Regions from separate parts of the Nonomuraea sp. LP-02 genome, predicted to be linked through region 4. Evidence: riboswitches for the same ligand, from Rfam matches in the RefSeq annotation. Region 4 holds a riboswitch; each other region holds the start of a gene.

The links. A riboswitch is a leader RNA that binds a small molecule or an ion and turns the genes downstream of it on or off. The one in region 4 is predicted to bind cyclic di-AMP.
Region 1: it holds a riboswitch for cyclic di-AMP, as region 4 does, so the genes downstream of both, SMD20_RS37985 (C40 family peptidase) here and SMD20_RS05985 (CHAP domain-containing protein) in region 4, are expected to answer to the same signal.
Region 2: it holds a riboswitch for cyclic di-AMP, as region 4 does, so the genes downstream of both, SMD20_RS38895 (hypothetical protein) here and SMD20_RS05985 (CHAP domain-containing protein) in region 4, are expected to answer to the same signal.
Region 3: it holds a riboswitch for cyclic di-AMP, as region 4 does, so the genes downstream of both, SMD20_RS42250 (coiled-coil domain-containing protein) here and SMD20_RS05985 (CHAP domain-containing protein) in region 4, are expected to answer to the same signal.

What each region holds. Positions count from the first base shown of each region.
Region 1 covers NZ_JAXCLK010000001.1:8,092,603-8,100,319, reverse strand. Annotated here, with positions in the region: gene cimA (citramalate synthase) at 1-746, opposite strand, end outside; gene SMD20_RS38005 (DsbA family protein) at 936-1,577, opposite strand; gene SMD20_RS38000 (O-methyltransferase) at 1,640-2,284, shown strand; gene SMD20_RS37995 (branched-chain amino acid aminotransferase) at 2,306-3,403, opposite strand; gene SMD20_RS37990 (3-isopropylmalate dehydrogenase) at 3,626-4,672, opposite strand; cyclic di-AMP (ydaO/yuaA leader) riboswitch at 4,785-4,926, shown strand; gene SMD20_RS37985 (C40 family peptidase) at 4,951-5,580, shown strand; gene serA (phosphoglycerate dehydrogenase) at 5,983-7,572, opposite strand.
Region 2 covers NZ_JAXCLK010000001.1:8,281,448-8,289,164, forward strand. Annotated here, with positions in the region: gene SMD20_RS38885 (MDR family MFS transporter) at 1-372, shown strand, start outside; gene SMD20_RS38890 (DUF5302 domain-containing protein) at 421-621, shown strand; cyclic di-AMP (ydaO/yuaA leader) riboswitch at 759-894, shown strand; gene SMD20_RS38895 (hypothetical protein) at 1,105-1,941, shown strand; gene SMD20_RS38900 (alpha/beta fold hydrolase) at 1,993-2,838, shown strand; gene SMD20_RS38905 (hypothetical protein) at 2,887-3,258, opposite strand; gene SMD20_RS38910 (roadblock/LC7 domain-containing protein) at 3,287-3,661, opposite strand; gene SMD20_RS38915 (DUF4388 domain-containing protein) at 3,691-4,536, opposite strand; gene SMD20_RS38920 (roadblock/LC7 domain-containing protein) at 4,540-4,914, opposite strand; gene SMD20_RS38925 (winged helix-turn-helix transcriptional regulator) at 5,052-5,402, opposite strand; gene SMD20_RS38930 (NAD(P)-dependent oxidoreductase) at 5,457-6,062, shown strand; gene SMD20_RS38935 (DUF4032 domain-containing protein) at 6,063-7,280, opposite strand; gene SMD20_RS38940 (DUF885 domain-containing protein) at 7,303-7,717, shown strand, end outside.
Region 3 covers NZ_JAXCLK010000001.1:9,069,973-9,077,689, forward strand. Annotated here, with positions in the region: gene SMD20_RS42235 (TrpB-like pyridoxal phosphate-dependent enzyme) at 1-498, shown strand, start outside; gene SMD20_RS48530 (50S ribosomal protein bL37) at 547-624, opposite strand; gene SMD20_RS42240 (DeoR/GlpR family DNA-binding transcription regulator) at 767-1,549, shown strand; gene galT (galactose-1-phosphate uridylyltransferase) at 1,546-2,625, shown strand; cyclic di-AMP (ydaO/yuaA leader) riboswitch at 2,694-2,833, shown strand; gene SMD20_RS42250 (coiled-coil domain-containing protein) at 2,840-3,820, shown strand; gene SMD20_RS42255 (LuxR C-terminal-related transcriptional regulator) at 3,844-4,677, opposite strand; gene SMD20_RS42260 (DinB family protein) at 4,871-5,371, shown strand; gene SMD20_RS42265 (ATP-binding protein) at 5,400-5,882, opposite strand; gene SMD20_RS42270 (helix-turn-helix domain-containing protein) at 6,118-6,984, shown strand; gene tig (trigger factor) at 7,173-7,717, shown strand, end outside.
Region 4 covers NZ_JAXCLK010000001.1:1,289,980-1,297,696, reverse strand. Annotated here, with positions in the region: gene SMD20_RS06005 (DUF6716 putative glycosyltransferase) at 1-739, opposite strand, end outside; gene SMD20_RS06000 (hypothetical protein) at 742-1,686, opposite strand; gene SMD20_RS05995 (aldo/keto reductase) at 1,802-2,623, shown strand; gene SMD20_RS05990 (Gfo/Idh/MocA family protein) at 2,644-3,597, shown strand; cyclic di-AMP (ydaO/yuaA leader) riboswitch at 3,720-3,855, shown strand; gene SMD20_RS05985 (CHAP domain-containing protein) at 3,868-4,572, shown strand; gene SMD20_RS05980 (PadR family transcriptional regulator) at 4,646-5,227, opposite strand; gene SMD20_RS05975 (class II aldolase/adducin family protein) at 5,336-6,019, shown strand; gene SMD20_RS05970 (VOC family protein) at 6,016-6,927, shown strand; gene SMD20_RS05965 (tautomerase family protein) at 6,929-7,135, shown strand; gene SMD20_RS05960 (aldehyde dehydrogenase) at 7,137-7,717, shown strand, end outside.

The DNA.
Region 1 (7,717 bases), 6.8 Mb from region 4:
ACGGTGAAGAGGTTGGCGTTGCCCGAGCGCTCGCCGTAGCCGTTGGCGCAGCCCTGCACGTGGGTGGCGCCGGCGCGGACCGCGGCGAGGGTGTTGGCGACCGCGCAGCCGGTGTCGTCGTGGCAGTGGATGCCGACCCTGGCCCCGGCCTGTACGGCCTCGTGGACGATGTCGGCCAGCTCGTCGGGGAGCATGCCGCCGTTGGTGTCGCACAGCGCGACGACGTCGGCGCCGGCCTCGGCGGCCGTGCGCAGCACCTCCAGCGCGTACGCCGGGTTGGACTTGTAGCCGTCGAAGAAGTGCTCGGCGTCGAGGAAGACCCGCTGGCCCTCCGCACGCAGGTGGGAGACCGTGTCGCGGATCATCGCGAGGTTCTCCTCCAGCGTGGTGCGGAGGGCCAGTTCGACATGCCGGTCGTGGCTCTTGGCGACAAGGGTCACGACCGGCGCGCCGGATTCGCGCAATGCGGCCACCAGTGGGTCGTCGGCGGCCTTCACCCCGGCCCGGCGGGTCGCGCCGAACGCGGTGAGCTGCGCGTGCTTCAGGTCGAGCTCGGTCCGAGCACGCCTGAAGAACTCGGTGTCCTTGGGATTGGCTCCGGGCCAGCCGCCCTCGATGAAGCCGACGCCCAGTCCGTCCAGGTGACGCGCGACGGCGAGTTTGTCGGCGACGGTCAGGTTGAGCCCTTCCTGCTGCGCGCCGTCACGCAGTGTCGTGTCATACACGTGGAACCGGTCATCGGCCATTGAGCTTCTTCCTTCTGGAGATCCCTGGAAAACAAAAAGACCCCTCACGGACGTGAGAGGTCTGCGCGCTGGCGGTGTCCCTGTGTCAGCCAGCGCGCCTGCCGATAATGAGCAGACCGTAGAACATGGTGCTCATCAGTCTGCCATACGTTTCCACCATTCGGCACAAGGATCTCACTGCTCGGACGCCTACACGGTGACGCCGACGCCGCCCGTGATGGCACGCTCCAGAGCCTGTGGGTCGAACGCCTCGCCGCCCAGCAGCTTGCCGTCCAGCAGCAGCGTGGGCGTGCCCTCCAGCCGGACCTTCGCGGTCTCGGTCAGGTGCGACTCGGCGTACGACTGGTCGCGTACGCAGCTGTCCACCTGCGCGCCCGCCTTCCTGGCCGCCTGGACCAGCTCCTCGACGGTGAAGCCCGAGGCCACGCCGTGCGGGGCGGGCTGGATGGCGTACAGCTCGTCGCGGAAGGCCAGCCAGCTCGACTCGGGGACGCAGCGCGCGGCCGCGGCGGCGCGGATGGAGTTGGAGCGCATGGGCTCGTCGCGGAAGATCGTCACGGCGTGGAAGACGACCTTGACCTTGCCCTCCCGGGCCAGCCGCTGGATGGTCGGATCCACCTTGGCGTGCATGTCCTTGCAGACCGGGCAGTCAAAATCTTCGTAAACGTCCAGGACGGGGGCGTCGCCGCCGCGGTCCGCCAGCACCATGGACCCGTCGAGCTGACGGGTCAGCCGCACCTCGGCCGAGCTCTCGCCCGGCTCGGAAAAGGCCAGCACACCGAGCGCCGCGATCGCCGCGCACGCGACCACGACCGCCACCAACCGCTTCATACATTCGCCCACTCTCAGCTTGTCGATCGCGCAGACCCTACCGGAACGGAAACAATGGCCGTATGAAGGCACACCTCCTGACCCCGGCCGTGGCGCGTTACGTGTACGAGCACTCGACCAAGCCCGACCCCCTGCTGGAGCGACTGGCCCAGGAGACCATGGAGGTCACCGGCGACAGCGCGGGGATGCAGATCTCCCCCGACCAGGGCACGTTCCTCACGATGATCACCCAGGTCATGGCCCCCCAGGTGGCCGTGGAGGTGGGCACGTTCACCGGCTACTCGTCGATCTGCATCGCCCGGGGCCTGCGCGGCGGCCGGCTGCACTGCTTCGACGTGAGCGAGGAGTGGACCTCGATCGCGCGCCGCTACTGGGCGGAGGCCGGGGTGGCCGACCGGGTGACGCTCACCCTGGGCCCGGCGCTCGACACCCTCGCCGGCTTCGACCAGACCGTCGACCTGGCCTTCGTGGACGCCGACAAGGGCAACTACCCCGGCTACTACGAGCTGCTGATCGAGCGCATGCGGCCGGGCGGGCTGCTCATCGCCGACAACACGCTGCGCCGCGGGCACGTGGCCGACCCGTCCCACGACGAGCCGACCACGGTGGAGATCCGCCAGTTCAACGACCTGGTGATCGAGGACCCGCGGGTGAGCGTGCTCATGCTGCCGGTCGCCGACGGCATGACGCTGATCACCAAGCACTGAGACGGGCGCGGGTCCCCGGGGTCAGGCGATCTTGTGGACCCAGCCGTGCGCGTCGGGGCGGGCTCCGTACTGGATGCCGACCAGTTCCTCGCGCACCCGCATCGTCACCGGGCCGGGCGTGCCGTCGGCGACCGTCCAGGCCCGGTCGGCGCCCTTGACCGAGCCGACCGGGGTCACCACGGCGGCCGTGCCGCAGGCGAAGACCTCGGTCAGGTCGCCCGACTCGCACGCCGACTGCCACTCGTCGACCGAGACGAGCCGCTCCTCGGTCTCCAGGCCGAGGTCGCCGGCCAGCTCCAGGATCGACTCGCGGGTGATGCCGGGGAGCAGGGTGCCGGTCAGGGCGGGCGTGACGAGCTTGTTGCCGAAGACGAAGAACAGGTTCATCCCGCCCATCTCCTCGACGTACTCGTGGGACTGGGCGTCCAGCCACACGACCTGGTCGCAGCCGTTCTCGACGGCCTGGCGCTGGGCGACGAAGGCGGCGGCGTAGTTGCCGCCGCACTTGGCGAAGCCGGTGCCGCCGGGGGCGGCCCGGGTGTACTCGGTGGACAGCCACACCGAGACGGGCTTGACGCCACCGCTGAAGTACGAAGCCGCCGGCGAGGCGATGACCATGTACGTGTAGGTCCTGGACGGGTAGTTGACCCCGAGCCCGGCCTGCGTGGCGATCATGAAGGGCCGCAGGTAGAGGCTGTGCCCCTCGGTGGTCGGCACCCACTCCTCGTCGGTGCGGACGAGAAGTTCGAGCGACTCGACGAACGTCTCCTCGGGCAGCTCGGGCATGGCCATGCGGGCGGCCGAGCGGTTGAAGCGGGCGGCGTTGGCGTACGGGCGGAACATCACGATGGAGCCGTTGGCCTGCCGGTACGCCTTCAGGCCCTCGAACAGCTCCTGCGCGTAGTGGAAGACCGCGGTGGCCGGGTCGAGCGAGAGCGGCCCGTACGGCGTCAGCCGGGCGTCGTGCCAGCCGCGGCCCTCGGTGTAGTCGATCGTGATCATGTGGTCGGTGAAGGACTGCCCGAAACCGGGGTTCGTCAGTACCTGCTCCCGCTCGGCCGCGGTGCGAGCGTGGTCGGATAGCTGCACGTCGAAGCTGAGCTTCTGAGCGATGGTCATGACGCTGGTCCTTCTCTCTGCGATTTCGCGAAAATCTACCGAATCCTGAGGGTCCGTGGACCCGCTACGGCGCGGCAGCCCTGCCCGAAGGCAGCTAGTACTTCCTATTGTCTCGCCATATGGGATGACAAGCTGTCGTTGGGCGATTCGGCCGCTTGGACAGCAAAAAGCGCCTGGCGATCCAGGTGCGGACCGCCAGGCGCGTGGGGAGGCTAGGCGGCCCTAGCTGGATACTCGCGCGGTGATGTCGTCGCCGATCTGCGAGGTGGTGCGGCCGGTCCAGCCGGTCAGCCGCTCGACGATGTCGTCGGCGACCGCCTGCTCGACCTTGGCCGCCTCGGCGCTCAGACCGAGGTGGTCGAGGAGCATGGCGACCGACAGGATGGTGGCGGTCGGGTCGGCCTTGCCCTGGCCCGCGATGTCGGGGGCGCTGCCGTGCACCGGCTCGAACATGCTGGGCGCCGTGCGCTCGGGGTTGATGTTGCCGCTCGCGGCCAGGCCGATGCCGCCCGCGATGGCCGCGCCGAGGTCGGTGATGATGTCGCCGAACAGGTTGTCGGTGACGACGACGTCGAAGCGCCCCGGCTGGGTCACGAAGAACATCGACGCCGCGTCGATGTGGCAGTAGTCGGTGGTGACCTCGGGGTATTCCTCGGCCACCCGGTTGACCGTGCGCTGCCACAGGTCGCCGGCGAAGGTGAGGACGTTGGTCTTGTGGACCAGCGTCAGCTTCTTGCGCGGGCGGCTCTGGGCCTTGTCGAAGGCGTAGCGGACGACGCGCTCGACGCCGTAGGCGGTGTTGAGCGACTCCTGGGTGGCGATCTCGTGCGGCGTGCCGCGCCGCATGGCGCCGCCGGTGCCCGCGTAGAGGCCCTCGGTGCCCTCGCGGACCACGATCATGTCGATGTCCTCGGCCGCGGTGTCGGCCAGCGGGGTCTCGACGCCGGGGAAGAGCTTGACCGGGCGCAGGTTGACGTAGTGGTCGAACTCGAAGCGCAGCCGCAGCAGCAGGTCGCGCTCCAGGATGCCCGGGGGAACGCTGGGGTCGCCCACCGCGCCGAGCAGGATCGCGTCGTAGCCGCGCAGCTCCTGCAGCACCGAGTCGGGCAGCGTCTCGCCGGTGCGGTGGTATCGCGCCGCGCCCAGGTCGTAGTGCGTGGGCTCGATCTTCGTGCCGACGGCTTCGAGGACCTTGAGCCCTTCGGTGACGACCTCGGTGCCGATGCCATCGCCGGGGATGACGGCCAAGCGGATGTTACGCGACTCCATGCCGGTACCTTACCGGCTCGTCTCGCCTGACGAACACTCGGTCTCATTTTTCGGACTGTTTCCCAGAAGTCCGATTTGTGAAGGTTTGCGATCTTTTGACTGATTCGTTAGCGTCCGTGCCCTGCCTAATCCACGCGGCGGTTCGCGTGGAGCCGGGGACCCACTTTCCCCCTGGGGCGAATCGGCACGCGCCGTAGGGCTGCTTCCAAGCCCGAGCCCGTCAGCTAACCCGGTCGGCCGTATGGAAGGACAGTCCCCTGTCTCGCATCGCCATTCTCGTGGCGGCGGGCGCGACCGGCCTCGCCGTGCTCGCCTCCCCTGCCCAGGCATCCACCCCCAGCCAGACCAAGCCCGACCAGACCAAAACCGCACAGACCAACCCTGACCGCGTGCCCAAGGCCGAAACCCTCGACCAGCGCGCACTCACCACCACGCTCACCGGTCCGGAACTCAAGAAGATCCGGGACAGGCAGAGCAGGCCCGCCTGGAAGATCGCGCTGAACTTCGCCCTGAAAAAACAGGGCATCCCGTACCTATGGGGCGGGACCGGCCCAGGCGGATACGACTGCTCGGGGCTCATGCTCCGGGCGTACCAGAAGGCGGGGATCCAGTTGCCCCGCGTCACCAATGACCAGTACGCGGCGTTCGACAAAAAGGTCTCCTGGGACCACCTCAAGCCCGGTGACCTGGCCTTCTTCAGCAACCTCGGCCACGTCGGGATGATCTCCCGGCCCGGCTACATGGTGCACGCGCCCCGCACCGGGGACGTCATCAAGGAGGAGAAGCTGTCGAGCTGGCGCAGGAGCGCCTTCGTCGGCGCCGTACGGCCCGACCGCAAGGGCGTGCGGGAGTGGGCGAAGCAGCAGAAGGAGCCTGCACCGCCCATGCCCGTCGCGTCGGTGCTCTGACCGGCGTCTCCGATGCGAGCCGGGGCCCTACCGGCCGGACTCCTGCGGGGCGCCGCCGTTGTCGCGGCGGTCCAGCGCGGTCTGCAGGGCCTCGGCGGCCTCGTCCTTGTGGTCTTCGGCACGGTTATAGGCGTACATCTCGTACATGATCGTCAACTCGTTTCGCGAGGAGGCGTTACTGACGGGAGGGACTTACCGGCCGACGCGACGCCGTTCACCGCGGCGAGTCGCCGACCTGCCCTAACAGGCCTCGCCGCGGCAGGTAATGAGTACGAGCACCTGGCGCATGTACTTCCACGTTAACCGAGGAATCTCGTTGGATGTCCTAGCATCCCGCATGCTGAGACAACGAAAGGCCGCCGCCCGGTCCGGGCGGCGGCCTTTCGCGCGAGGCGGGGAGTGTCAGTCCTCCAGGTCCACCGAACGGCCGCTCTCGGCGCCGATCTCGGCCACGATCTGGTCGACGATGTCGGCCGGGATCGCCGAGTCGACGGTCAGCGCGATGAGCGCCTTGCCGCCCTTGACGTCGCGGGCCACCTGCATGGAGGCGATGTTGACGCCGTGCTCGCCGAGCAGGCGGCCGACCACGCCCACGATGCCGGGACGGTCGGCGTAGGTGAAGAACGCGAGGTGCGCCGTCGGCTCGATCTCCATCTCGTAGCCGTTGACCTCGACGATCTTGGTGATCTGGCGGGGCCCGGACAGCGTGCCTGACACCGAGACCTGGCGGCCGTCGGCCAGCACGCCGCGGACGGTCACCACGTTGCGCCAGTCGGGGCTCTCGGAGCTCGTGATCAGCTCGACGGCGACGCCGCGGTCCTTGGCCAGCAGCGGCGCGTTGACGTAGGTGACCTGCTCCTCGATCACGTCGGCGAAGACGCCCTTGAGCGCGGCCAGCTCGATGACCCGCACGTCCTGGGAGGCGATCTCGCCGCGCACCTCGACGTCGAGCTTGGTGGCGACCTCGCCGGCCAGCGCGGTGAACACCCGGCCCAGCTTCTCGGCCAGCGGCAGGCCCGGCTTGACGTCCTCGGCGACGGCGCCGCCCTGGACGTTGACCGCGTCCGGCACGAACTCGCCCGCGAGCGCCAGCTTCACGCTCCGCGCGACCTGGGTGCCGGCCTTCTCCTGGGCCTCGTGGGTGGAGGCGCCGAGGTGCGGGGTGACGACGACCTGGTCGAGCTCGAACAGCGGGCTGTCGGTGCAGGGCTCCTTGGCGAAGACGTCGAGGCCGGCGCCGGCGACGCGGCCCTCCTTGATCGCGGAGTAGAGCGCGGCCTCGTCCACGATGCCGCCGCGGGCGACGTTGACGATGCGCACGCTCGGCTTGACCTTGTGCAGCGCCTCGTCGCCGATGAGCCCGAGGGTCTCCTTGGTCTTCGGCAGGTGCACGGTGATGAAGTCGGCCTGCTTGAACACCTCGTCGAGGCTCACCAGCTTGACGCCGAGCTGCGCGGCGCGGGCCGGCGGCAGGTAGGGGTCGTAGGCGATGATCTCGACGCCGAACGGCTGCAGCCGCTGCGCCACGAGCTGGCCGATCTTGCCGAAGCCGAGGATGCCGACGACCTTCTCGTCCAGCTCGACGCCGGTGTACTTGGACCGCTTCCACTCCCCGTTCTTCAGCGCGGCGTGCGCCTGGGCGGTGTTGCGCGCGCTGGCCAGGATGAGGGCGACGGTCTGCTCGGCGGCGCTGGTGATGTTGGAGGTCGGCGCGTTGACGACCATGACACCGGCCTTGGTGGCCGCCTCGACGTCGACGTTGTCGAGCCCGACGCCCGCCCGGGCGACCACGCGCAGCTTGGGCGCCGCGGCGATGGCCTCGGCGTCGACCTGCGTCGCGGAGCGCACGATGAGGGCGTCCACGTCGGCGAGGGCGGGCAGGAGCTGGGAACGGTCGGCGCCGTCGGTGTGGCGGACCTCGAAATCGGCGCCGAGAACGGCGAGGCCGGCCTCGGACAGCTCCTCAGCGACCAGTACGACGGGCTTGTTCACAGGTGGATCCTTAGGGGCTTCCGGCGAGTCATGAGGGGGACACGTCCACGGATCCCCCGGCGGTCTTACCGAGTCTAACCGCCGCTTGTGAACGCATTCACGAAGGACCCACCATGTGAGACGGGCGGCGGCTACCCGGTAGAGG
Region 2 (7,717 bases), 7.0 Mb from region 4:
GCGCTCGCCGGGTGGATGCTGCTCATCGGGCTGGGCATGGGGCCGATGTTCTCGGGGCTGACCGTGGCCGTCCAGCAGGCGGTGCCGCCCGCGTACCTCGGCACCGCCTCGGCCAACCTCACCTTCTTCCGGCAGATCGGCGGCTCCGTGGCGCTGGCCGTGGGCGGCGCGCTCTACACCTCCACGGTCACCGCGGAGGCTCCGGCGCAGGGCCTCGCCGCCGCGCACGCCTCGGCCGCGGCCGTCGCCGTCCCGTCGCTCGGCGTGGCCGGGGCGATGATCGCCCTCGTGGCGCTGGCGGCCATGCCGGGCCGGCGGCTGGAGCTGCCGGCCGTGCCGCAGACCAAGATTGACGCCGGTTTCGCGTCGTAAGGTACCCCGTGCGAAGCTGGGGGTGTCCCAACACCATGGAGGTCCTCAATGGCGGAATCACCGGAGCCGGAAGTCAGCGAAACTCCCGAGGACGAGATGAAGCGCAAGTTCCGCGAGGCGCTTGAGCGCAAGCGCGGCCAGCAGGCGGCCGGCGGCGCGGGTGGCAGGGGCGGCGATCCGTCGAAGATCCACGGCACGCACGGCCCGGCCGCGAACAAGCGATCCTTCAGGCGCAAGAGCGGCGGCTGAGTCAGACAGTTCCGGCAGGTCCAGAGGGGCGCGGTTATTCCGCGCCCCTCTTTTCTTTGCGCTGCGGCCAGGTAGATCTTTTGTCCGATTCATGAAGATTCGTTTGCGTTCGTCCCGGCGTGCGTGGTTTAGTCTTGCCATTCAACCAGCCGAATCCCGAACCACTCGGGAACCGGGGACCCACTTCGTTGGGGTGAATCCGGCAGCACGCCGGTAGGGCATCTCCTCGCCCGAACCCGTCAGCTAACCCGGTAGGCGTGATGGAGAGGACCCCCGCATGTCGTACCGCGTCACACCCCCGGACGCCGGCTCCCCACCGGTCGAGATTCCCGAGAGCGTAGTGCCGGCCGCCCGCTGAGCGGCCCCTCACCCCAGGCTCATTCCGCGCTCCGCGCAGCCTCCCCCCGTCAGGTGTTCATTCCCGGCTGCGCCTTTCTCCCCTGAGCGCGTGTCCCTGCCCCCTCGCAAAGGACTCACTGCTTCATGTCTCCCCGCTTTGGCCTGCGTTCCTGCGCCGTGCTCGCCGCCTGCTCGTTCGGCGCGCTCACCGCCGTCTCCACCCCCGCCCACGCCGACACCGACGAGAAGATCCTGCTCAAGGGCTCGACCACGGCCTCCTACTTCTGGGACGACGCCTCCGGCCGGGCCGGGGACACGGGCCTGCCCGCCAGCGGCAAGCCCATGCAGAAGGGCTTGGCCGCCAGCCCGAGCTGGCCCCTGCTGACCGAGGGCTACGTGATCTACAAGGGCAAGAAGATGCCCTTCTTCGTGGGCGACCGCGGCCCCGGCGTGCCCTCCAACTCGGGCATCATGCTCGACCTGGACGCCAAGACGTTCGCCGAGCTGACCGGCGGCAGGTTCAACCCCTCCACGCTGTACGTGGACGGCAACGGCGGCCAGGGCCACATCAAGGTCGACTACGTCATCACCAAGTGGGGCCCCGGCGTCGGCAAGAAGAACTACCCGGTGCCCTTCTCCACCGGCGCCTGGTCGCGCCGCGACAACAACCCGGCCAAGCCCCCGAAGGTCGCGGAGAAGCCGACGGCGACGCAGACCGTGCAGCCGGCGAAGACCACGACGAAGGCCGTGGAGAAGACGGCCGAGCACTCGGGCGCGCAGACGACGCAGGCGAAGACGCAGGCCCAGTCCGGCGGCGCGGCCGTCGAGCTCGCCGCCGGCCAGGCCGCGCCCGCCCCCGCGGGCGAGACCGCGCAGGCGAGCACCGGCGCGGTCGGCGCCGTGCTGTGGTTCGTCCTGGCTCTGGGCGGCGGGGCCGTGGTGGTGGCCGGCGCCCGGCTCCGGCGCCTGATCAAGGGCTGACCCCCGGCCCTGACGCTTTACGTCACCGGACCAGAATGAGATTCTGGTCCGGTGACGACCCGCGTAACCGCCAACGGCATCGACATCGCCTACGAGAGCTTCGGCGCCCCCGGAGGCCGCCCGCTGCTCCTCATCATGGGCCTCGGTGCCCAGCTCATCCACTGGGACGAAGGGCTCTGCGAGCTCCTGGCCGAGCAGGGACACCACGTCGTCCGGTTCGACAACCGCGACGCGGGGCTCTCCACGCACTTCGGCGAGGCGGGGGCGCCCGGTCCTGGCACGGCTCCGCCGTACCTGCTGGACGACATGGCCGACGACACCGCCGGCCTCATGGACGCCCTCCGCTGGCCGCAGGCCCACATCGTGGGCGCCTCGATGGGCGGGATGATCGCCCAGACGCTGGCCATCCGCCACCCGGAGCGCGTGCTGACCCTCACCTCGATCATGTCCACCCCCGGTCCGGAGGTCGCGCCTCCGACGGCCGAGGCCGCCGCGATCCTCATGGCCCGGCCTCCGGCCGACCGCGACGGCGTGCTGGCGCAGGCCGTACGGACCTGGTCGGTGATCGGCTCGCCCGGCTACGAGCTGGACCACGAGCGCATCACCACCCTCGCCGCCCTGGCCTACGACCGCTGCTTCGACCCGGCCGGGACCGGCCGGCAGCTCGCCGCCATCATGGCCTCGGGCAGCCGCGTCGAGGCGCTCGGCCGGCTGGACGTGCCCACCCTGGTGGTGCACGGCGAGGCCGACCAGCTCGTTCCCCTGGCGGGCGGCCAGGCCACCGCGGCGGCCATCCCGGGCGCCCGCCTGGTGACGTACCCGGGCATGGGGCACGACCTGCCGCGCGCGCTCTGGCCCGACCTCGTGGCCGAGATCACCAAGCTCACCACCGCCTGAACGCGCCGCGGCCCGCACCCCGTCACGGGGCGCGGGCCGCGGCGAGGCTCAGACCTCCAGCTTCTCCTCGATGCCCCGGAGCTGGTGCCGGGACATCGCGAGGTTGGCCCGGGCGCGGTCGAGGGCGAGGTAGAGGAACAGCCCCTTGCCGCCGCGTCCGGTGATGGGGCGGATGATGTGGTATTGGCCCCCCAGGGTGATGAGGATGTCCTCGATGCTGTCCTTGAGGCCCAGCGAGTCCATCGTGCGCAGCTTGGCCTTGACGACCTCGGTGTTCCCCGCGGCGGCGACCTGGAGGTCCAGGTCCTTCGATCCGCCGAGGGTGCCCAGCGCCATGCCGCTGCCGTAGTCGACGACCGCCGCTCCGACCGCGCCGTCGATGGTCATCATCTCCTTGAGAGAGACGTCCATGCCCGCCATGACTCCTCCTTCTCTGCCGGGTTCGGTTTCACTGCTTGGGTGCTGCGACGGCCGCCACGGCGGCGGCCGTCTTCCTGCCCTCCAGCCGCAGGAGCCCGACGTTCGCGCCGGGTCCGGCCAGGACTGTGAGGATGACGGTGGGGCCGGCCGCGTAGAAGGCCACGAAGCCGGCGGTGCCGGAGATCAGCGTCTCCTCGAAGGCGCCGTGCTGCGCCATGATCAGCATGCGCCTGCTCATGGCGAGCAGGGCCGCCGCCAGGGCCGCCGCCTGCTCGCCGATCTCGTCCGGCAGGTCGCAGGCCACCTGCAGGCCGTCCACGGTGCAGGCGACGCTCCCGCGCACGTCCGGCGTGCGCTCGCGCAGGAGCCTCATCTCCTCCAGGACCTCGTGCGTCGATTCCACCCGTGGCCTCCTCCTGAGTGAGGGAAACCTCACGACAGCTCCTCTAGCGCCTTCTTCAGCCGCAACAGCAGCGCTATATCGGTCGGGTCCCCCGTGACGGGCGGCCCGGCGGGCAGCCGCGGGGCCTCCGGATGGTGGGGCGGCCGCGGCAGCTCGCCGCGGGCCCGCCTGGGCAGCGTCCGCTCGTCCTCCGTGGCGGGCGGGTCCGGTTCCTGGCCCGGCGGACCGGGCGGATCCGGTGGGCACAGCAGGCCGGCGGCGGCCAGCCGGCGCACCGCCAGCAGCACCGAGTAGCCCGACCGCCCGATCTGCTTGGCCAGCTCCAGCGGGGTCGCCCTCCGGTCGGCCCGGACGAGCACCTCCCACTGGATCCGGTCGAGCGTCACCCCGTGCCCGGCCAGGGCGGTGGCCGGGCGCACCGGGCTGGTGTCGACGTCGGCGGACGGCCAGATCCCCGCGAGCTGGGCCCGCCGCCTGGCGCACTCGCGCACCAGCCCCGCCACGTCGAAGAACCACTGCCTGCCCAGCCAGTGCTCCTCGCCGGGGCGGAACTTCGGCCGCGTCCCGCTCATCGGCAGCAGGAAGAAGGCCGCGTCGAGCACCACGCCGAGCACGGCGTACTGGAGCTCTCCCTGCGTGATCGAGCCCTCGCGCAGCAGCCGGTCGCAGCCGCCGTCGGACTGCACGCCCCGCAGGGCCGCCTCCGACATCCGTCCCCTGGCCGTGAGCAGCCGTTCGAGGCTCGGGGTCTGGGCGCACTCCATGTACGTCACGCGCCCGTCCGACAGGAAGATGGTGCCGCTCCGCCCGACCCGCAGCGCGCCCGTCGAGCGCTCTCGGGCGAGCCCGGCGAGGAGGGAGTCCAGCTTGGTCATGGCTCACGTCGTCAGACGGCCGGCGATGGACTGGAGACGGTGCCTGGCCAGGGCGAGGTTGGCTCGCTCCAGGTCGAGGCGTACGTAGATGACGAGCGGCCCCTCGAAGACGGTCTCCATCAGCCGGAGCAGATGGTGGCCCTTGTCCGTGGTGACCATCATGTCGTCGATGCGTACGACGTCACCGGGACAGGTACGGGCGAGCCCGTCGGAGGTGGCGCGCAGCGCCTCGGTGAGCGCGGCGGCGGAGCGGTCGGCGTCGACGCCGGACGCCTGGCTGAAGGCCACGGCCATGCCGCTGGTGTGGTCGACCAGCATGGCGTCCAGCGCGCCTGGTATGGCCATGACCTCCGCCAGGCAGGTGTCGATTCCGAGCACGTGACCTCCCTCGCCATCGGTGGGACGGAGACAGCGTAGAGGTACGGAATCGCCGCGAAGCGTGATCAGCGGCTGGAGTTAATGATTTGTACGGCGATGGCGGAGAAAAACAACACCAGTACAGATAAATATGAGATTCACGAGAATTTCTCGCGGCAACGGAGGATTTCCGCGACGTTCTGCTCGGCCCATTCGGCCACCACCGACAGCGGCCCGTGGAGCGAGCGCCCGAGGCCCGTCAGCGTGTACTCCACCCGCGGCGGGACCTCGGCGAACACCTCCCGCGTCAGCAGCCCGTCCTGCTCCATCGCGCGCAGGGTCTGGGTGAGCACCTTCGGCGTGACGCCGCCGATCCGGGTGCGCAATTGGGTGAAGCGCATCGGCCCGTCGCGGAGGCTGAGCAGCACCAGCATCGACCATTTGTCGCCGATACGGTCCAGGACCACGCGGGTCGGGCATTGTGGGTCGAATACGTCACCGGTATCCACAAGGTACTTATAGCACGATGAAGTAACCAGTATCCAACAGATACTGTTGACCCCATGAAGATCCTTGTCTTTGGCGCGACCGGCATGATCGGGCAGCGCATCGTCGCCGAGCTGACCGGCCGTGGGCACGAGGTCACCGGCGTCAGCCGCTCGGGCGGCCCGGTCAAGGGCGACGTCCGCGACACCGCCACCCTGGCCAAGGGGCACGACGCGATCGTCCTCGCCATCTCGCCGCCGCGCGACGGCAGCGACCCGGAGGGCCCGTTCCTGGAGGCCAACCGCGCGGTCATCGACGGCGCCCGCGAGGCCGGAACGCGGCGGCTGATCGCCGTCGGCGGCGCGGGCAGCCTCAAGGTGCCCTCGGGCGACGACCTGGTCGACACGCCCGGCTTCCCGGACATCTACAAAAAGGAGGCGCTGGCCGGGCGGCAGGCCCTCGGCCTCTTCCGCCAGGTGGACGACCTCGACTGGACCTACATCTCGCCGGCCGCCGAGATCGCGCCCGGCGAGCGCACCGGCGTCTACCGCATCGGCAGGGAGGACCTGCTCACCGACGCCGACGGCCGCAGCTTCATCACGGCCGAGGACTACGCGGTCGCCGTCGCCGACGAGCTGGAGCGCGGCGCCCACCCGCGCACCCGCATCACTGTGGCGTACTGACTACTCGTCGGATTCATCCGGTTCGTCCGGGAGCAGCGCCTTCTCGTCGGGCTTGTGCACGAGCACGTTGTCCACGTACGACTTCGCCGCCGTGGCGAGCCCGACGTCGGCGCCCGCCTGCTCGGACAGATACCAGCGGTGGTCGAGGATCTCGTGGAAGATCTGCGCGGGCTCCAGCTTCCCGCGCAGCCCGGCCGGGATCGCGTCCACCGTCGGGTTGAACACCTCCGCCAGCCACCGGTGCGCCACGATGGCCTCGTCCTCGTGCCGCAGGCCCTTCGCCACCCGGAAGCCGTCGAGGTCGTTGAGCAGCCGCCTGGCCTGGTTCTCCTCGACGTCGAGGCCGGTCAGCCTGAGCAGCCGCCGCTGGTGGTGCCCCGCGTCCACGACCTTCGGCCGGACGATGAGCCGGCCGGTGCCGACCTTGCGCCGCACCATCATCTCGGCCACGTCGAAGCCGAGCAGGTTGAGCCGCCGGATGCGCTGCTCCACGCGGTGCCAGTCCAGCTCCTCGATGATCTCGCTGTCGTTGAGCTCGGCCCAGAGGCGGTGGTAGCGGGCCACGATGTCCTCGGCGGTCTCCATGGGGTCGATCGACGGGTGCAGCAGCCCGCCGGCCTCCAGGTCCAGCATCTCGCCGAAGATGTTGGTGTGGGCCATGTCGATGTCGGTCAGCCGCTGGCCCTCGCTGATCATGGGGTGCAGCTCGCCGGTCTCGGCGTCCACCAGATAGGCCGCGAACGCCCCCGCGTCCCGCCGGAAGAGCGTGTTCGACAGCGAGCAGTCGCCCCAGTAGAAGCCGTTGAGGTGCAGCCGCACCAGCAGCACGGCCAGGGCGTCCAGCAGGCGGGTGAGCGTGTCGGGGCGCAGGGTGCCCGACATGACCGCGCGGTAGGGCAGCGAGAACTGCAGGTGCCGGGTGACCAGCGCGGCGTCCAGGCCGTCGTCCCTGCCGGTGACGTACGCGACCGGCTCGACCGACGGCGCGTCGAGCCTGGCCAGGTCCCAGAGGAGCTGGTACTCCCGCCTGGCGTAGCGCTCGCTGATCTCCTTGATCGCGTACACCTTGCCGCCGAGCCGGGCGAAGCGCACGATGTGCCGGGAGATGCCGCGCGGCAGATCCACCAGATGGTGCTGCGGCCAGTCTTCGAGTGGGACGTCCCAGGGGAGGCGGAGCAGGTCGGGATCGCCGAGCGCGCCAGTGATCTGGAGGGGCATTCGCTCAGGATAAGGTGCGGCGGTGGACGAGTTTCTCAAGTGGTACTTTTCCGACCATCCCGTGCTCGCCAGCCTGCTGGGGGCGGACGGTTACGATCACACGCTAGGCGACTTCACCGCCGCCGCCTGGGCCACCCGCGAACGCGAGGAGATCCGCTGGGCCGAGCGGCTACAGGGCCTCCCCACCGCCTCCCTCGACGACGAGATCGACAGGGACCTCGTCCTCTCCCAGCTCAGAGGCTCGATCGCGATCGCGTCGTCCTCGCCCGAATGGCGCCGCGACCCGGGCGTCTACCTCTCGCCGGTCTTCGGCGCGATGTACACCCCGTTCCAGCGGCGGCTCCAGCCCGAGCCCGAGCTGGTCGCGGCCGCCATCTCCCGGCTGGCCGAGGTGCCCGGCGTGCTCGCCGCCTGCCGCGCCAACCTCGACCCCGACC
Region 3 (7,717 bases), 7.8 Mb from region 4:
GACACGGTGTTCCGCGCGGTGGAGCCGGCCGCCTGCCCGTCGTTCACCCGCGGCGTGTACGCCTACGACTTCGGCGACACCGCCGGCCTGACGCCGCTGCTCAAGATGCACACGCTGGGGCACTCGTTCGTGCCGGATCCGATCCACGCGGGCGGCCTGCGCTATCACGGCATGTCGCCGCTGCTGTCACACATGTACGACCTGGGCCTGTTCGAAGCCGTCACCCGCGCCCAGAGCGAGTGCTTCGAGGCCGGCGTCCGCTTCGCCCGTACCGAGGGCATCGTGCCGGCCCCCGAGCCCACGCACGCGCTGGCCGAGACGATCGCGGAGGCGTTGCGCTGCAAGGAGAGCGGCGAGGAGAAGGTCATCCTGACCGCGCTGTGCGGTCACGGGCACTTCGACCTCGCGGCCTACGACCGGCACCTGGGCGGCGAGCTGGAGGACTACACGCTGCCGCAGGAGCGCATCGACCAGGCGCTCACGGAGCTGCCGAGCTGATCATGAGGTGAGCGGGTGGCCGCGCGGCAGGCGGCCACCCGGTGGTTCCTATCGTGCGGTGGGGCGCTTGCCGTGGTTCGCCTTCTTCTTCTTGCGCGCCTTGCCTTTGCGTGCCCGCCTGGCCATGAAACTCGCCTCCCGCGATCGGGGTCCGACATGGATTCCCAACGTCCTCCCACCGCGCCGACCAGGCAAGTGCGCCTCGCGAACTAACATTTCCCACCATTGTCATGTCATAATTTGGTGGAATCTGTTGGAAGGGGCAAGGGTGCTCGCACAGCAGCGTCAGCAGGCGATCCTCGAACGCGTACGCAGCAACGGCGGCGTACGCGTGGCCGACCTCGTGCGCGAGCTCGGCGTCTCCGACATGACCATCCGCCGCGACCTCGAGGTGCTGGCCGAGCGCGGCCTGCTGGAGAAGGTGCACGGCGGCGCGACCGCACTCGGCCCCGGTTCGACCGAGGAGCCGGGCTTCACCGCCAAGTCCGCCCGCCAGCAGCCGGAGAAGCAGGCCATCGCGCGCCGCGCCGCGCAGCTCGTCCGGCCGGGCACCGCCGTCGCGCTGTCGGCGGGCACCACCACGTGGGCCCTCGCCCATCACCTGATCGCCGTTCCCGAGCTGACCGTGATCACCAACTCGATCCCCGTCGCCGACGTCTTCCACCGCAACCCGCGCGCCGACCGCACGGTGGTGCTGACCGGCGGCGTCCGTACGCCCTCGGACGCGCTGGTGGGCCCTGTCGCCGTGGCCGCGATCCGCCGCCTGCACGTGGACACGCTGTTCCTCGGCGTCCACGGCATGAGCGTCCGGGCCGGCTTCACCACGCCCAACCTGCTGGAGTCCGAGACCGACAGGGAGCTGGTGAGCGCCGCCGGCCGCCTGGTGGTGCCCGCCGACCACACCAAGTGGAACACGGTCGGCATCAGCACCATCGCCGAGCTGAGCGAGGCCGACGTGGTCATCAGCGACGCGGGGCTGCCGGAGGAAGCACGCACGGAGCTGGCCGATCGGGCCGGCGAACTCATCATCGCGGAAGAGGGCACGCTGTGAAGCGCACCATCACCCATCTGGCCGACGGCCGGGAGCTCATCTACTTCGACCGGAGGGACGACGCCGACCGGAGCGCGACCGACCGGCGTGAGCTCGGCCCCCGGCCGGTGGCCTCCGAGCTGCGCTACGACCCGCTGACCGAGGAGTGGATCGCGATGGCGGGGCACCGCCAGACGCGTACGTTCCAGCCCAAGGGCACGGCGGCCGAGTGCCCGCTGTGCCCGTCGGCGCCCGGCCGTGACACGGAGATCCCCGCGTACGACTACGACGTCGTGGTGTTCGAGAACCGTTTCCCGTCCTTCTCCGGAAATTTCGGTACGTATGAGGATGTGGGCGGCCTGAGCGAGGTCCGTCCCGGCGCCGGCCGCTGCGAGGTCGTCTGCTTCACCTCCGACCACGACGCCAGCTTCTCCCGCCTCTCCGACGACCAGGTCGAGCTGGTCATGGAGGCGTGGGCCGACCGCACCGCCGAGCTGTCCGCCGTCGAGGGCGTGGAGCAGGTGTTCTGCTTCGAGAACCGGGGCTCGGAGATCGGCATCACGCTCGCGCACCCGCACGGCCAGATCTACGCCTACCCGTACGTCACCCCGCGCACCAAGCTCAACCTCGGCGCGGCCTCCCGGCACAAGGGCCCCGGCAACCTGTTCGCCGACGTCCTCGCCGCCGAGCGCGCGGCGGGCACGCGGGTCGTGACCTCCAACGAGCACTGGACGGCGTTCGTGCCGGCCGCCGCGCGCTGGCCGTTCGAGGTGCACGTCTATCCGCATCGGCAGGTTCCGGACCTGCCGGCGCTGACGGAGGCGGAGCGGGCCGCGTTCGCGCCGCTCTACACGTCGGTGCTGCGGGCCTTCGACGGGCTGTTCGGGGTCGTGATGCCGTACATCGCGGCCTGGCACCAGGCGCCCGTGCGCGAGGGGCGGGACCTCGCCCACCTGCGGCTTGAGCTGTTCAGCGTCAGGCGGGCGCCGGAGAAGCTGAAGTACCTGGCCGGGTCGGAGTCGGCGATGGGCGCCTTCGTCAACGACGTGCTGCCGGAGGAAGCGGCACGCATGCTGCGATCACAACTTGATCACTAATAGATTTCTACTTAAGGTCGCATTACTTGTGATCTACCACTAATATCCCCATAAGCAACGGCGCTACCAGCCGTCGCACGCCTAATCCCGGGCGCGTCGCCCGGGAGCCGGGGACCCACCGCACCTGGGGTGAATCCACTTCGGTGGTAGGGACGCACTCTCACGCCCGAACCCGTCAGCTAACCCGGCCGGCAGAGGGAGAGGAACCCAGTACGTGGCGGCTTCGTCCCCCGTGCCCTTCGCCATCGGTCTCGTCACCGCCGCCGCCGTCCTCCTGTCGACGCCTTCCCCTGTGCAGGCGGCCCCTGCGCAGGCCCCCGCGCAGGCCGCCGCGCCGAAGCCGTCGGAGTCACAGCTCCGCGCCCAGCTCAAGCGGCTCAACACCAAGGTCGACAAGCTCATCGAGCAGTACAACCTCAAGCGCGTCGAGCTGGCCAAGGCACAGGAGGCCGCCGAGACCGCCAAGGAACGCCTGGCCACGGCCGAGCGTACGCTCGCCGCCTCCGAGCAGCGCGTCGCCGAGCTCGCCCGCCTCCGCTACCAGAACGGCAACCCCCCGGTGCCGGGCTTCATGCTGGACGGCGCCAGCGCGGCCGTGCTCGAGCAGCTCACCGCCGAGCAGCAGGCGCTGGTGCAGGGCGTGGCCACGGCCCGCGACGAGAAGAAGAAGGCCGCCACCGAGGCCGAGGCGCTGGCGGTCAAGATCCGCGCGGACGCCGCCTCGGTCGCCGAGCAGCGCGACGAGGCCGAGGACGTCATCGACGACATCAAGGACAAGCTGGCCGACCTGGTCCCGTACGGCACCGGCCGCAACTCCGACGGCAGCTGGGCCCCCGAGCTGCCGTCCGGCTCGGACAACATCACCGCGCGCACCCGGCTCATGCGCGAGCAGGTGACGAAGAACTTCGCGCTGCCGTTCTCGGTGGGCTGCTTCCGCTCCGGCTCCAGCGGCGAGCACCCGCTCGGCCGCGCCTGCGACTTCATGATGAGCTCAGGCGGCACCATGCCCAGCGCGGCCGACAACGCCCTCGGCGACCGCATCGCCGCCTGGGCCCTGCAGAACCAGAGCAAACTGGGCGTCAAGTACGTGATCTGGAAGCAGCGCATCAACTCGGGCTCCGGCTGGCGCGCGATGTCCGACCGCGGCAGCGTCACCGAGAACCACTACGACCACGTCCACATCTCCATGAACTGAGGACGCGCACGACGAGCCAAGGGTCAGGACTGCTCAGAGGCCCGTGGGACGAGCAGGCCCCGGTTGAACGCCTCGGTGACGGCGGCGGCCCGGTCTCCGACGCCTAGTTTGGTGTAGATGTTCAGCAGGTGGCTCTTGACCGTGGCCTCGGTGATGAACAACCGGGCGGCCGCCTCACGGTTGGTGTTCCCGGCCGCCACGAGACCCAGGACCTCCAGCTCCCGCTGGCTGAGCAGTTGCGGCGCGGGTGTCCTGACCCGGTTCATCAGCCGTGCCGCCACCGAAGGGGAAAGGACGCTCTCGCCCTTGGCGGCGGCCCGGGCACCGCGCAGCAGGTCCTCCCGGGGAGCGTCCTTGAGCAGGTAGCCGGTCGCGCCCGCCTCGATGGCCGGCAGTACGTGGGTGTCGGTGTCGTAGGTGGTCAGAACCAGTACGCGCGCGGTGACGCCGAGCCTGGCCAGCTCGGTGATCGCGTACCTGGTCTTCGCCTTGTCCGCCAGGCCGAGGCCGTCCAGCAGGGCGCGCCAGTCGGCGGGCCGGGGATAGAAGGAGCTGTAGAGCTTCAGTGCCTCGGCGACCTGCAGCCGCTCGGGCAGGTGGCCGGCCTGCAACTGGACGCCGAGTCGCCGGGTCAGCTCGGCGCGGTCCCGGAGGGGGTCGAGCCCCAGCACCTTGATCTCACCGCGATCCGGCACGCGGAGGCCCTCGACGCACTCCACGGTCGTCGTCTTGCCGGCGCCGTTCGGGCCGAGGATGCCGAAGATCTCACCCTCCCGGACGGTGAGCGAGACGTCGTCGACCGCGATCTTGTCGTCATAACGTTTGTGGAGGTTGCGTACCTCGATCACTGGTGGCATGCGCGCGTCCTTCCGGGCTCGGCCCGTCGGCGATTGACGCGTTCAGCCTGCTACGGCCCGTGCTTCTGCCGACACCGGCCAGTGGACGGGACCTGGCCGCCGGACGGTGGGGTCGCCGGCTCAACCGATCGGTGGATCGACGCGCTCGTCCCGACGGCAGGCGGTCCCGGGACGCTCGATAGGGTCGGGGCTCATGGAAGACCCCCGCACTCCGCCGCCGCTGACCGGCGACGAGCGCACCGTGCTCGGCAACTGGCTCGAATGGCACCGCGCCACCCTCGCGGTCAAGTGCGCCGGCCTGACCGACGAGCAGTTGCGCCTGCGCAGCGCCGAACCCTCCGGGCTGTCCCTGCTCGGCCTGGTCCGTCACATGGCGAACGTCGAGCGCGCATGGTTCCGCCGGGTGCTCGCCGGCGAGGACGTCCCCAAGCTGTGGGACAAGGACCGCGACATCGACGCCGACTTCAAGGAAGTGGACGCCGCGTCGGTGGAGGAGGCGTTCGACACCTGGCGGGACGAGATCGAGCGCGCCCGCGCCATCTCGGCCGCGAGGCCGCTGGACGCCGTGGGGAAGCGCAGCGGCGACGACTGCTCGCACCGCTGGATCCTCGTCCACATGATCGAGGAGTACGCCCGGCACAACGGCCACGCCGATCTCCTGCGCGAACGCATCGACGGCGCCACGGGCGAGTGACCACGGGCGAGTGATCAGAAGAAGGCGGTCAGGGCTCGGTGCGGAAGAGCGCCCACACGGCCTTGCCGCCGCGGGCCAGCCGGTCCCAGCCCCAGCTCTGGCTGTAGGTCTCGACGATGTAGAGGCCGCGGCCGTTCTCGGAGATGAAGTCGGGCTCCTTGCGCCGCGGCACCTCGTCGCTGGGGTCGGCCACGGCCAGCAGCACGTGGGGGCTGACCCGCATGAGCAGCAGCTCGATCTCGCGCCGCCCCGAGGATCGCATCGCGTACCTGACCGCGTTCGTCACCAGCTCGGAGACCACGAGCGCGGCGTCGTCGCTCAGGTCGTGCAGGCCCCAGCCCCGGAGGGTGGAGCGGGTGACGTCCCTGGCGGTCTTCACCGAGTCGGCCTGGAAGGGCAACGGGCACGAGGTGGTGTACGGCTTGCCGCCGCGACCAGTGAGCAACTGATCGAAGCCGACCTCGCGGGTGATCTGGAGGCAGTCGGCAGTGGCCAGAGGGTCCTCTACCATCCCGCCAATACCTCCCCGTAAAGCCTTGGTTAGTGCATGTTTGGCCCAATATGCACTAAGCCATCATGGGTCACGACGGCTGCGGCTGCAAGACCCAAATGCACGTGCAGCTGCAATGTGCAGCCGCAAGCGGCGTTTTCCCCGGTCGACACGGCGAATCGGACACCCGGTTGGGACCTTGTCATAGCAGCCAATGTGGTGTCACTGTGTGGTGCGGACCTTGATAGGAGGCAAAGTGACGCAGAACCAGCCGGGTTCCGGGCCGACGGCGCTGCGCATCCTCCTGGGCTCCCAACTGCGCAAGCTCAGGGAAGCGAAGAACGTCACCCGCGAGGAGGCGGGCCACCTCATCCGTGGCTCCGAATCCAAGATCAGCCGCATGGAGCTGGGCCGGGTGGGGTTCAAAGAGCGTGACGTGGCGGACCTGCTGACCCTGTACGGGGTCGTCGACCAGCAGGCCCGCTCCGCCGTGCTCGACCTGGTCGCCACCGCCAACGAGCCGGGCTGGTGGCACCGGTTCAACGATGTCCTGCCCACGTGGTTCCAGGCGTACGTCGGCCTTGAAGAGGCCGCCACCAGGATCAGGACCTACGAGGTCCAGTTCGTGCCAGGACTGCTGCAGACCAAGGAGTACGCCAGGGCTGTGGTGACCGCCGGGACGGCGGGCATCGGAGCGGAGGAGATCGCCAGGAGGGTCGATCTCCGTCTGGAGCGCCAGAGGATCTTCGAAAGGCCGGACGGGCCCGTCTTCTGGGCGGTGATCGACGAGGCGGCGCTACGCCGCCCGATCGGCGGCGCCGAGGTGATGAAGGCTCAGCTCGAGCACCTCATCGACCTCATGCGCCAGCCGAGCATCACGATCCAGATCATGCCCTTCAGCTTCGGCGGGCACAGCGCGGAGGGCGGGGCGTTCAGCGTCCTGCGCTTCCCCGACCCCGACCTGCCGGACGTCGTGTACGTCGAGCAACTCGCCAGCGCCCTCTACCTGGACAAGCGCGAGGACGTGGACCGGTACACCGAGGTCATGGAGCGGCTCTGCGCCGTCAGCACCACGCCGGACGAGACGATCGAGCTGCTGAGGAAGATCGCGGACGAGTTCTGACGGCATGCGGACGTCGTTGTGACCGCCGGGACGTCGTTGTTGGGTATGCATCTGCCCTAGACTGGACACCCGGCGTTGGATGCCGCCGAGGCGGAGCATGCCCAACACCGCACATGTGGGCGCGGCGCGTGAGCCGACCGAATGGACGCGCCCGCGATCACTCGTAGCTTGATCAAGGAGACCATTCCGTGAAGACCGCTGTCGAGGAGCTCAGCCCGACCCGGGTCAAGCTCACTGTCGAGGTGCCGTTCGACGAGCTGCGCCCGAGCATGGATGCGGCGTACAAGAAGGTCGCGCAGCAGGTGCGCGTCCCCGGGTTCCGGCCTGGCAAGGTTCCGGCCCGCATCATCGAGCAGCGCTTCGGCCGGGCGGTCGTCCTGGAGGAGACCCTCAACGACGCCGTGCCCAAGCTGTACGGCCAGGCCGTCGACGAGGCCGACGTGTTCCCGGTCAGCCAGCCTGACATCGAGGTCACGAAGATCGACGACGGTGAGCAGATCGAGTTCACCGCCGAGGTCGACGTCCGGCCCAACTTCGACGTGCCCGACTACCAGGGCATCGAGGTCACCGTCGACTCCGCCGAGGTCACCGACGAGGACGTCGACCGCCAGCTCGACTCGCTGCGCCAGCGCTTCGCGACGCTGACCGGCGTCGAGCGCGCCGCCACCGCGGGCGACTACGTCGTGATGGACCTGCGCGCCGAGATCGACGGCAAGAACATCGAGGAGCAGGC
Region 4 (7,717 bases):
GCTCGTGCATCGGCCCGGCGGCGAAGCGCAGCCGCCCCGGCTCGCCCATCTCGCGCCAGAGCCGCTGGTAGTGGTGGCGTTCGCGGTGCGTCTGCCGTTCGTCCTCCAGGGCCCGCAGCTTGACCACGACGTCCAGGTCCGGCCGGCGCCGAGCCAGCTCGGCGAGAGCGACCAGGATCCGCTCGCGCTGCTCGCGCCCGCGCGGCACCTTGGCCTGGGTGGCGAAGACCACCCGGTCGCCGCCCGCCCGGGCCGCGCCCGCGCGCAGGAACGGCAGCCGGGCCAGCCCGACCGCCCCTCCCCCGCCGAGCCGCCCGGCGATCTCGCCGAACTCGGCCACCTCCCGCTCGCTGTGCACCACGAACAGGTCGCAGCCGCTGCGGTAGATCCACGCCTTCTCCGTCGCCGGCACCGAGATGCCCGGCAGCCCGCTGACGAACACCGGCCGGGGCCGCAGCCCGTCCAGCACGCCGGACACGAGCACGTCCACCACCGGTCCCGTACAGGCCACGAGGATCACGTCGGGCCGGGTGCGCTCGGCCAGCCGGCGCACCGACCGGGCCGACAGCACCGGCGGCGCGGGCCGGCCGCGCCCGCTCACCGCGGCGGCGATCTGCTCGGGCGAGGGCGCGATCGGCGTACGGACCACCACCAGGTCCGGGGAAGAGCCCCCGGGCAGGTCGTCGAGCAGGCAGGCCGCCCACTTCAGGTACGAGTCGGAGTCGGCCACCGCCAACACGTTCAACCAGGCACTCCCGTCAGATGCGAGCGCAGGGCGGGCGCCGCCCTGCTGGTCCACCAGTCGTCAGGCACGTCCACGGGCTCGACGGCGACGCCGCGCGGGCCGAGCAGGACCCGCAGCGAGGTGACGGCGGTCGAGGGGAGGCTGAGCACCCGCTGGTCCGGGCGCAGGCCGCGCAGGGTCAGCTCGGCGGGCGCGCCCGCCTCGTGCACGGTGACGCCGGGCAGCTCCCCGATCAGCGCCACGTCCACCGGGTCCTCGCGGCGGTGCGGGTAATACGCGAGCGGCTCGCGGGCGGCCAGGTCGGTCAGCCAGCGCAGGTAGCGGCCGCGGTGCACCAGGCCGTTGCGGACGAGCGAGGTGCCGAGGACGACCGTGTGCTCGGCGGGGCCGTACGGGCTCGGCGGCTGGGCGCGCAGCCAGGCGAAGTCGTGCCGGACCAGCTCGACGCCGGCGGCGCGGACGGCCTCGGCGAGCTTGTCGTCCACGTCGAGCGCGGTGAAGACCGACACCCGGCTGAGGCGCAGCCGCAGCGCGGCGGCCAGGCCGAGTGCGGCGCGCGGCACGGACGGCTCGGCGCGGGCGCGCAGCAGCGGGCGCGACGGCCCGGCCGCCAGCAGCTCCAGCAGGCGCAGCGTGGCGAGGCCGTCGTCCACGATGACGACCCGGCCGGGCCACGAGGCCAGCCAGCGCACCTGCACCCTGCCGGAGAAGGCGTCGCCGACCGCGACGACCCGGCGCGGCATGCGTTCACGCGGATCGGCCAGCACCAGCCCCGCGGGCGGCCCGAGGGAACGCAGCTCCGCGCGGGTGGCCTTCAGCGCGCGCAGCCCCGCGCGCGGCACGATCGTGGTCACGGGCCCGAGGAGACCCGCGTGGTGGGCCTCGACGGCGCACAGCATCTGGAGCGGTGACTCCACCCAGGCCGACGCCTGTCCGACCACTCCTGCCCCTCCCGGCCGATGGGCCTCCCCAGCAGGGTGATGGCCCGTCCATGACGCCGTTAAGTTACCCCCGCCGCCTTAAGCCGCCAGGAACGCGACGTGAACAATGGAGGCTATGAACTCGCTCATGCTCAACACCGACGGCGTGCAGATCCCGCAGCTGGGGTACGGCGTCTGGCAGGTCCCCGGCGACGAGGCCGAGCAGGCCGTGCGCACCGCGCTGGAGGCCGGCTACCGGCACATCGACACGGCCGCCGCCTACGGCAACGAGGAGGGCGTGGGCCGGGCCGTGCGCGCGAGCGGGCTGCCGCGCGAGAAGGTGTTCGTCACGACCAAGCTGTGGAACGGCGACCACGGCCGCGCCGAGCAGGCCTTCGACGAGAGCCTGGCCCGGCTGGGCCTCGATCACGTCGACCTGTTCCTCATCCATTGGCCGGTGCCGCGGCAGGACAAGTACGTCCAGGCGTGGAAGGCCCTGGAGAAGATCTACCGGGACGGCCGGGCCAGGGCGATCGGGGTGTCCAACTTCACCGTCCCCACCCTCACCCGGCTGATGGAGGAGACGGGCATCACGCCGTCGCTCAACCAGATCGAGCTCCATCCCTATCTGCAGCAGCGCGAGATGCGCGAGTTCCACGAGGCCAACGGCATCCTCACGGAGGCGTGGAGCCCGCTCGGCCAGGGCAGGGGCCTGCTGGAGGATCCGGCGCTGGCGGTGCTGTCGGGGAAGTACGGCAGGACGCCCGCCCAGATCGTGCTCCGCTGGCACCTGCAGCTCGGCAACGTGGTGATCCCGAAGTCGGTCACCCCGGCGCGCATCAAGGAGAACATCGACGTGTTCGGCTTCATCCTCGACACCGAGGACATGGCCGCCATCGGAGCGCTCAACCAGGGCAAGCGCCTCGGCCCCGACCCCGACACCTTCAACGCCACCTGAACCCTCTACGATCTCGCCTTGTGCGAGATTTTGCTTGGGGCATAGCGGCGACCGGCGGCATCGCCCAGACCGTGGGGGCGGCCATCGCGGCCGAGCCGGGCATGCGGGTGGCCGCCGTCGGCTCCCGCGACCTCGGCAGGGCGCGGGCGCTGGCCGCGACACTCGGCGCGGAGTCGGCGTACGGCTCCTACGAGCACCTGTGCGCCGACCCGGCCGTGGACGCGATCTACGTCGCCACGCCCCACGCCCAGCACCTCCCGGTGGCCGTGGCCGCCATCGCGAACGGCAAGGCCGTGCTGTGCGAGAAGCCGCTCGCGGCGAGCGTGGCGGACGCCGAGACGATGGTGCGCCTGGCGCGCGAGGCGGGCGTCTTCCTCATGGAGGCCATGTGGATGCGGTTCAACCCGCTGATCCGCATGATCGCCACCGACGAGCGCTTCGGGGAGATCCGCTCGGTGCAGGCGTCCTTCGGCTTCGCCCATCCCTATGACGAGGCGCACCGGCTGTGGGCTCCCGAGCTGGGCGGCGGCGCGCTGCTCGACCTCGGCATCTATCCGTTCGGGCTGGCGCAGCTCCTGCTCGGCATGCCCGAGGGCCTGCGCGTCACCGGGTCGCTCGCGCCCAACGGCGTGGACGCCGAGGCGGCGGGGCTGCTGACGTACTCCGGGGGGCGGCACGCCGTGGTGGCGACCTCGTTGCTCGCGCACTACCCCAACTCCGCCCACGTGGTCGGCACGGGCATGCGGGCGGAGATCCCGGCGGCGTTCTGGGCGCCGGAGCGGATCGTGCTGTCGGCGCCCGGCATGGAGCCCGAGGAGCACTTGCTCGATCCGGCCGACAACGGCTACGCGGGTGAGGTGCGCGAGGTGCGGGCCGCGGTGGCCGAGGGCCGGACCGAATCGGCGATCATGCCGCTCGACGAATCCCTTGCCATGATGGGGCTGCTGGCCGACGCCCGGCAACAACTGTCCTGACCAGGCTTTTAGGGATTTGTCATCTCCTTGCCGTGTGTATTACCTTATGGGGCATCTCAGGGCATACGTCCGTTTTGTCGGAGTATGTCTGACCATCGCAAGTGAAAGAACATCACAGGATCGTCCTGTGACCGCTGAATCCGCCACGCGCGGAACCGGGGACCCACGTCCTTTGGGGTGAATCGGCACCACGTGCCGTAGGGCAGCTTCCACGTCCGAACCCGTCAGCTAACCCGGTAAGCGGCATGGAAGCAAGGAGTAACCCCCTCGATGGCCAAGCACGGCTTCACCGCTGCCCGAAAGATGAAGATCGCCTACGCCGTCCTCGGCACGGCCGTGGCCGCCGCCGCGCTCGGCCCGCAGGCCGCGAACGCCGAGACCGCGTCGGCCGCCGGACAGCACGGCAACACCGTCAGCGACACTGTCAAGAACCCGGTCGACCGCGCCGCCCAGCGCTCCCGCGCCGAGGAGAACAAGATCCAGGTCACCGCCGCCCAGGTGCTGTCCATGGCCCGCTCCCAGGTGGGCACCAGCGAGAACTCCGCCGGCGGCGGCACCCCGTACCAGCGGTGGTACGCCGACTCGAAGCGGGCCGCCGAGACCATCGCCCGCGACGGCGGCACCCCGGCCGGCTACCTCAACGCCCCCTGGTGCGCGATGTTCGTCTCCTGGGTCGGCGAGAAGACCGGCGCCCGCCCGCAGATCGGCTGGGACGCCTGGACCGTCGCCCACGCCAAGTGGTTCAAGAACAACGACCGCTTCGGCACCGCCGCCAAGCCCGGCGCGGTGGTCTTCTTCTCCTGGAGCGGCAGCAAGGACCTCGACGCCATCAACCACGTCGGGTTCGTCGAGAAGGACAACCAGGACGGCACCATCTCCACCATCGAGGGCAACACCGGCAACGGCAAGGTGGAGGAGCGCGTCCGGCCGAAGTGGCAGGTCGTCGGCTACGGCTACCCCGAGTACGCCTCCTGACCTCACCCACGTACGAGCGCGCGTCCCCATCGCCCGGGGACGCGCGCTCGTCGCGTGTCCGGCCCCGCCCGCGTCAGGGTGTGGGCTCCTCCAGCAGCCGCAGGCTCTCGCGGGCCCACGCGGCGCGGGCCGTCGCGACGGCGATCTGGCCCGCGAACACGTGCGCCTTCAGCGCGGCGATGCGATCGTGCTCGGCCGCCGGGCGGTTCTTCAGCCGTTCCTTGAGCAGGGGCGTGTCCTTGGCCAGCAGCGCCTCCCTGTGCGCCCGCCACTCGGCGGCGAGCTGCTCCTGCTCGGCGATGAACGCCTTGAGCACCGACGCCGCCCGGTCCGGCTCGATCATGTCGAAGAACAGCGCCTGCAGGAAGAACGCGTCCCGCGCCGGCGGCGGGGTGTGGGCGGTGCCGAGCCAGGCGCGCAGCTCCGCCAGCCCGCGCTCGGTGATGGAGTAGACGGTCCGGCTCAATCTGGTGCCCCGGATCTCCTTCTGGCCCTCGATGAGCCCGGCCTGCTCCATCTGGCGCAGCGTGGGATAGATCTGGCTCTGCGGCGCTGACCACACCCAGCGCGGGGCGGCCTCGAAGAAGCGGGTCAGCTCGTACCCGTTCATGGGGCGCGCCTCCAGGACGCCGAGCAGCGCGTGCTGAAGCGACATGCCCTCCAGCATAGGGAGAGCATGATCCGTTCCTCTAGAACAGGTATGGAGATACATGTATTGTCCTCCCTGACTTCGAGAACGATCTCGCGAGGAGGGCGGACGGCGGTGACCACGGCAGAAGCCGGACCATTACCGGCAGAGCACTTACGGACCGAGCTGGCCCTGGCCGGCCGGGCGCTGGCGGCGGCGGGGCTGGTGACCGCGTTCGGGCACGTCTCCGTCCGGACGGGCGGCGACCGGCTGCTGATGACCCCGCCGGTCCCCCTCGGCACCCTCACCGCCGCGTCCCCGTACGCCGAACTCCCCCTCGACGCCGCCGAGCTGCCCGACGGAGCGGCGCGCGAGGCGTGGATCCACGTCGAGATCGCCCGCGCCCGCCCCGGAACCGGCGCGATCTGCCGGGCCCAGCCGCCTGCCGCCACCGCGCTCGCCGCCGCCGGGGTGCCCATCCTGCCGCTGCACGGACAGGGGGCCTTCCTCGGGCCCGAGGTGCCCGTGCTCGACGACGCCGTGCTCGTCCGCGACCGCGCCCGCGGCCGGGCGCTCGCCGACCGGCTCGGCGACTCCCCCGCCCTGGTCATGCGGGGCAACGGCGCGGTCACCACCGGCGCGAGCGTCGGCGAGGCCGTCGCCCTCATGTGGGTGCTGGAGGCCGCGGCCCGCATGAACGCCACCGCCGCCGCGGCCGGAACCCCCATCCCCCTCACGCCCGCCGAACAGCGGGCGTGGCGGGCCGCCGCGCCCGAACTCCTTGCCCGCATCTGGTCCCACCTCCGGGAGTCGTCATGATCGAGTTGACGGACATCGCCTACGTCCGCTCCGGCGCCGCCGACCTGGACACCGCCGTGCGCTTCGCGGTCGACATCGTCGGCATGGAGCTCACCGCCCAGGAGAACGGCGTCGCCTACCTGCGCGCCGACCAGCGCCACCACTGCCTCGCCCTGGTCGAGGGCGAATCCGGCGTCATCAGCTCCGGCTTCACCGTCCGCGACGAGGACGCGCTGGCCGCCGCCGAGACCGAGCTGGAGAAGGCGGGCGTCACCGTCGCCCGGGGTAGCGCCGAGGAGGCCCGCTCGCGCCGCGTCCGCGACTTCCTCTCCTTCGACGACCCCTTCGGCAACCGCGTCGACCTCGTCATCGACCAGGTGACGCTCACCGCCCCCGTACGGCACGGCCGCGAGGCCGGCATCACCGAGTTCGGCCACCTGTGCCTGGACGCCCCCGACGTGCGCGAGGCGTACCGCTTCTGGAACGGCCTGTTCAACGCCCGCGTCTCCGACTGGATCGGCGACTGGGCCTGCCTCATGCGCATCGACCAGGTCCACCACAAGCTCGCCGTGTTCCAGGGCAGCCAGCCTGGCCTCTGCCACATCAACTTCCAGGTGGACTCGCTCGACGACGTCATGCGCAACTGGCACTTCCTGGAGGCGAACGGCGTCGAGATCGAGATGGGCCCCGGCCGCCACCCCCAGTCCACGGCCGTCTTCGTCTACTTCAAGGGCCCCGAGGGCATCACGTACGAGTACTCGTGGGGCGTACGCCTCATCACCGACGAGGACGCCTGGCGCCCCCGCTACTTCGACCCCGCCGAGCCGGGCTCGATCGACATGTGGCAGGGCCCCACGCGCCGCGTCCACACCCAGCCGCAGATCCGCCGTCCCCTGCCGGGGCGGCCCGCCACGGGAAGCGAGGGCTGACATGCCGCTGGTCGAGGTGTCCCTGTCCGAAGGGCGTGATCCGGCCGCGATCCGGGCGCTCATCCACGAGCTGCACGCCGCCGTGGAGCGGGCGATCGGCTCGCCGGCCCAGAGCATCAGAGTGATCGTCAGGGAGGTGCCGCGTACGCACTGGGCGGCCGGCGACCAGACGCTCGCCGAACGCGACGAGATCAGCAAGGGCGGTTGACGTGGAGTTCTTCGGGCACGTGATCGACGGCGCCGAGGTCGCCTCGGCGAGCGGCGAGACCTTCGCCAGCGTCGATCCCTACACCCGCGAGCCGTGGGCCGAGGTCGCGCTCGGCGGCCCCGCCGAGGTGGACCTGGCCGTCGCGGCGGCGCGGCGCGCGTTCGACGAGGGGCCGTGGCCGCGCATGGGCCGCGCCGAGCGCGGGCGGCTGCTGCACCGCCTGGCGGACCTCATCCTCGCGAACGCCGACCGGCTCGGCCTGGCCGACACCCGCGACATGGGCAAGCCGATCACCCAGAGCCGCGGCAACGACGTGCCCCGCGCCGCCGACAACTTCCGCTTCTTCGCCGACCACGCCCGCCTCACCCCGGCCGAGGCCCTGCCGATGGACTCCGGCCACCACGCCTACACCCGCTACGAGCCGGTCGGCGTGGCCGCCGCCGTCGCGCCGTGGAACTTCCCGCTCATGCTGGAGACCTGGAAGATCGCGCCCGCGCTGGCCTGGGGCAACACGGTCGTGCTCAAGCCCGCCGAGGACACGCCCGCCTCGGCGACCATCCTCGCCCGGCTCGCGCTGGAGGC